DNA from 2 places in the Streptomyces sp. NBC_01334 genome. Region 1 is predicted to be linked to the other one. Evidence: riboswitches for the same ligand, from Rfam matches in the RefSeq annotation. Region 1 holds a riboswitch; the other holds the start of a gene.
The links. A riboswitch is a leader RNA that binds a small molecule or an ion and turns the genes downstream of it on or off. The one in region 1 is predicted to bind cobalamin.
Positions count from the first base shown of each region.

Region 1 (2,192 bases):
GAGGGCGGACTTCAGGTAGCCGGCGTCGAGCACCGCCGCGGCGAGGTGGGCCGCGCCGTTGCGGGCGAGTCCGCTCGGGGTGCCCGCGGTGGCGGAGTCGCAGGTGGGAGCCGCCGACGTCTTGCCTGCCGTCGTCACGAACCCCTTGCCGAGGACGCCGAGCACACCCGCCGCCGTCGCGTCCGCGTTGGCCGCGAGACCGCCCTTCTTGTCCGGCTGGTAGGCGAACGCGCCGCCGCCGGCCTTGTCGCACGGGATGGAGAGCTTCACGAGAGCGTCGTACGGCGACTTGCCGGCCTTTTTCACCTCCGAGGGCCGTTCCCCGGCCGCCGCCATCGCGCCCGCCACGACGGAGGTCGAGTTCGCGTCGCTCGCGCCACCGGGGGTGTAGCCCCAGCCGCCGTCGGCGTTCTGGACCGACTTCAGCCAGCTGACCGCCTTCTCGGTCGCGGCCTGGTGGCCGCCCAGCGCGGCCAGCGCCTGGACGGCCGCCGCCGTGCTGTTGGTGTCCACCATCAGCTTGGCGTCGCACGCCTTGGCGGTGTCCGCGCGGAACGCGGCGAAGGCCCCGGTCGCGCACTGCTGCCCGGTCAGCCAGGCCACGGCCCGGTCGGCGGGGGTGACGCCCGTGGTCCGCTGCGCGAGCAGGGCCAGCGACTGGCGCCAGACGCCGTCGTACGTCGGGTCGGTGGTGCCGTACAGACCGTCGGGTATCGCCACCGACGGGGTGGGGGAGGGGGTGACGGCGACGGCGGGGACGGCGGCACCCAGCACGACGGTGGCGGCGGCCAGAGCGGCGGCGCTGCGGCGGATGTTCATGATCGGCGGGTGCCTCTCCCGGTCGGTGAGGTCACGCAGCCGGGCAGCACGGGACATCCCGGCGGCTCGGCTCCGTATACCTCGACGGTGCCGTGCGACGGCGGGCCTGCCGACGCACGTGAGCCGGTCACGGTCCGTACCGGGCGATCCGGCTCTCACGGTTGCGGGTCAGCGCCGGAATTGCACCGGCTTCCCCCTGTACGGGCGTGATGACGACGCGGCCACTCTACCGGCAGGTAGCCGGGCGTCTGAGGGGCGGCTGTGAAAGCGCCCCGGGCGGGGCGGAAGCCGCCGATATGTTGTGACCATGACGCATACGGGGAGGATGCCGGGCGGGCTGCCGGGCGGGGTGCAAGCCGGGCTGCCGGGCCGACTGCTCGGCTCGGGCCGAACGGCCGATGTGTACGAGATCGACGAGGAGTGGGTGCTGCGCCGCGACCGGGAGGGCTGGGAGGACTCGGCCGCCCTCGCGGCGGTGATGACGCATGTGCGCGAGCACGGCTACCCGGCGCCCGCCGTACGGCCCTCCGGCTCCCGCTCCGACCTGGTGATGGAGCGGCTGGACGGGCCGACGATGCTCCAGGCGTTCGGCGCGGGCACGCTGGACGCCGACGAGGCGGGGGCCGTCCTCGCCCGGCTGCTGCGCGAGCTGCACGCCCTGCCGGGACGGATCTCGGCCGACACCGGCATCCTGCACCTGGACCTCCACCCGGACAACGTGATCCTCACGCCCGACGGCCCCCGGGTCATCGACTGGGCCAACGCGGAGGAGGGCGACCCCGGGCTCGACTGGGGCATGTCCGCGGTGATCCTCGCCCAGGTGGCCGTCTCTCCCCAGCCCATCGCCGATCCGGCGCGGGCGATGCTGACCGCGCTGCTCGCCGACCCCTCCGACCTCACCGAGCAGGGCCTGGCGGAGGCCCTGCGGAGGCGGGCGGCCAACCCGACGATGAGCCGCGAGGAGACGGAACTCCTCGTACCGGCCGCCGAGTTGATCAGGGCGACGGCGGGCTGCTGACTAGGCCGCCCGCCAGACCGTCATGTCCGCGGTCACGAAGGCGATGTCCGGCAGCGCGGTCGACTTCACCTGGATCACGAGCAGCGCGATGTCCCCGGAGGGGTGCTTGACGCAGATCTCGCTGCCGGCCGCCGCCGCGGCGAGGGGGAGGCGGTGGCTCTTGGCGCCGGTGAGGACGATGCGGCACGAGTCGAGGGAGCCACCGGGGTCGCCGTACAGCATGTTGAACACGCTGGTGTCGCTCTCCAGCGCGCAGCCGGCCTGCTCGCAGGTGAAGCGGATGTCCCCCTTGCCGTCCTCGCGCCGGACCGGCTCCTTGACGTCCAGTGAGGTCTTCGCGTCCAGCCACTGGAGG
Region 1 covers NZ_CP130718.1:3,134,841-3,137,032, reverse strand. Annotated here, with positions in the region: gene OG736_RS14210 (SCO2321 family membrane protein) at 1-819, opposite strand, end outside; adenosylcobalamin-variant (AdoCbl-variant) riboswitch at 953-1,024, opposite strand; gene OG736_RS14205 (phosphotransferase) at 1,127-1,837, shown strand; gene OG736_RS14200 (serine/threonine-protein kinase) at 1,838-2,192, opposite strand, start outside.

Region 2 (2,192 bases), 5.7 Mb from region 1:
GCAGGTTGCCGACGACGAACAACGCCACCAACCCGGTGAGAACCGCCTTGCGGGGCAGCCCGGCGGTGGCGGCGGTCACCACGATCGCGCCGACCGCGACCGTCAGGGCGTAGCCGGAGATCAGCCATCCCGCCGCGGCCTCGGACACCGCAAGGCTGCGGCTCACTTGCGGAAGCAACCCGGCGATCACGAACTCGGTCAGACCGATCCCGAATCCACCGAGAGCGAGCGCGACGAGCCCGGCGGGCATCTGCCGTGTACGGACGGCCGGTCGGATGTTCATGCCACCATCTTCGCGCGGCGCTACGGCCGCTGACCCGGCGTCGGCTCGCGAACGCGAGAGGGCCCCCGGACGGTTCCGTGGGCCCTCTCGTCGGATCGTCGTGCCGGTCAGGTCAGTGTGGGGCGGCCACCGGCGTGCCCGCGGTCACCGTGGCGGGCTTGGGGTGCAGCAGTCGTTCGGCCAGTTCGCCGAAGACGAGGCCGAAGCCCGCCCAGAGCGTGACCTGCATGGCGAGGGCGGACAGGCGGAACCGCCACAGCAGTGCGGCCGGGAAGTCGCTCGGCACCTCGTTGACGGCGGGCAGGAACTCGTAGGCCAGCCCGATGACGAGCGCGAAGCCGAGGACGGCTGCGACGGTGGCGTTCCAGGTGCCCAGCCTCGGTGCGAGCCGCTTGCCCAGGATCACCGCGGCGACCGCGAGCAGCACGCTGAGCACCATCATCAGGAAGTACAGGGTGGTCCGCTTGCCGATGGTGTCGGGGTCGCCGACCGCGGGCGGGTTCGCCGGGTACTTCAGGAACGGCACGACGTACACGGCGAGCAGGGCGGTCCCCGACAGCAGAAGTGCCGTGGCCCGGGGGCTGAAACGGCCGACGCGGCCGAGGGCGAAGCAGAAGGCGAGGGCGGCGATGCCGCCGAAGGCCACCCCGTAGATCAGCACGCCGGTGGCGAGGCCGGCGGTGGACTGGAGGCTGCGGGAGACGAGTTCGACCTCGTGGTGCTCGTGGCCCGCGGCGTGGGACTCCTCGAAGCCGATCGCGCTGTCGACGTTCGGCTCACCGAGGAAGTAGGCGACGATCAGGGCGAGCACGCCGGCGCCCAGGCCGGCGAGCATGCCCCGCACGAGGAGGCTTCTTACCGTTGCGGAGTTCATGGCTGTGCTGGGGTTCCCCTCGGGATCAGTGGCAGGGGAAACCGAGCAGGTGGCGGGCGTCGTGCACCCACTCGTGAACGTCCTCGCCGGAGACGACGGCTGTCGCGCCCTGCTCCGCGCCGACGAAGTACAGCAGGACCAGCATCAGGACGCCGAAGAAGACCGCCCACGGGGCGATGTCCTTCAGCGGCAACTTGGCGGGTACGACAGGCGTGGTGGTAGTCGGCTGGGCGACATGCTGCGCCATGGCAGGACCTCCTCTGGGAGTTCGCGTCCCATCTCGGTGGTGCACATGACGACGGCCACGGGTCTGACTCGCGATGCGCCCCTTCGGGGTACACCGTCCACAGTGGCGCGACCGTGCCGGGTTCTCACCGGCTTCCGTCTCGCCGTCGTCGATATCAGAGCGACGGTACCGCGTGTCGGGCCCCTGGCCAATACCGCCCCACCTGGCGTGATTCCGCTCTCCACGGCCAGATGGCCCGGATCACCACGTCGGTCCCGCTCAGCGGAGCCTCTCCGCGGTGGTGTCGGGTCGGGCGAGCCCGAGTTCGCGTTCGCCGAGCGGGGCGAAGAAGCGCTCGACGTCGGCCGCGGTGACCTCGGCGAGAGTGGCCGGCGACCAACGCGGGTCCCGGTCCTTGTCGATGACCTGGGCGCGGATGCCCTCGACCAGGTCGGGTGTGGTCAGGGCAGCGCAGGAGACGCGGTACTCCTGTTCCAGCACCCGTTCCAGCGAGCCGAGCCGCCGGGCACGGCGCAGGGCGGCCAGGGTGACCTTGAGCGAGGTGGGCGACCTGGTCAGGAGGGTCTCCGCGGCCTCCTTCGCCGCCGGATCGCCGTGGGCGAACAGCCGTCGGACGATCTCCTCGACGGTGTCCGCCGCGTAGCAGGTGTCGATCCATGCCCGGTGGCCGGCCAACTCGCCTGCCGGCACGGGCCGTACATGACGGTCCAGGGCATCCGGTAGGGGCAGCCCTGCGAGGTCGTCGGCCAACTGCCGGAGGGAAGCGGACGCTACGTAGTGGTCGGCGA
Region 2 covers NZ_CP130718.1:8,846,739-8,848,930, reverse strand. Annotated here, with positions in the region: gene OG736_RS39445 (MFS transporter) at 1-250, opposite strand, end outside; gene OG736_RS39440 (CbtA family protein) at 396-1,157, opposite strand; gene OG736_RS39435 (CbtB domain-containing protein) at 1,183-1,404, opposite strand; cobalamin riboswitch at 1,440-1,592, opposite strand; gene OG736_RS39430 (enoyl-CoA hydratase/isomerase family protein) at 1,663-2,192, opposite strand, start outside.
Region 2: it holds a riboswitch for cobalamin, as region 1 does, so the genes downstream of both, OG736_RS39435 (CbtB domain-containing protein) here and OG736_RS14210 (SCO2321 family membrane protein) in region 1, are expected to answer to the same signal.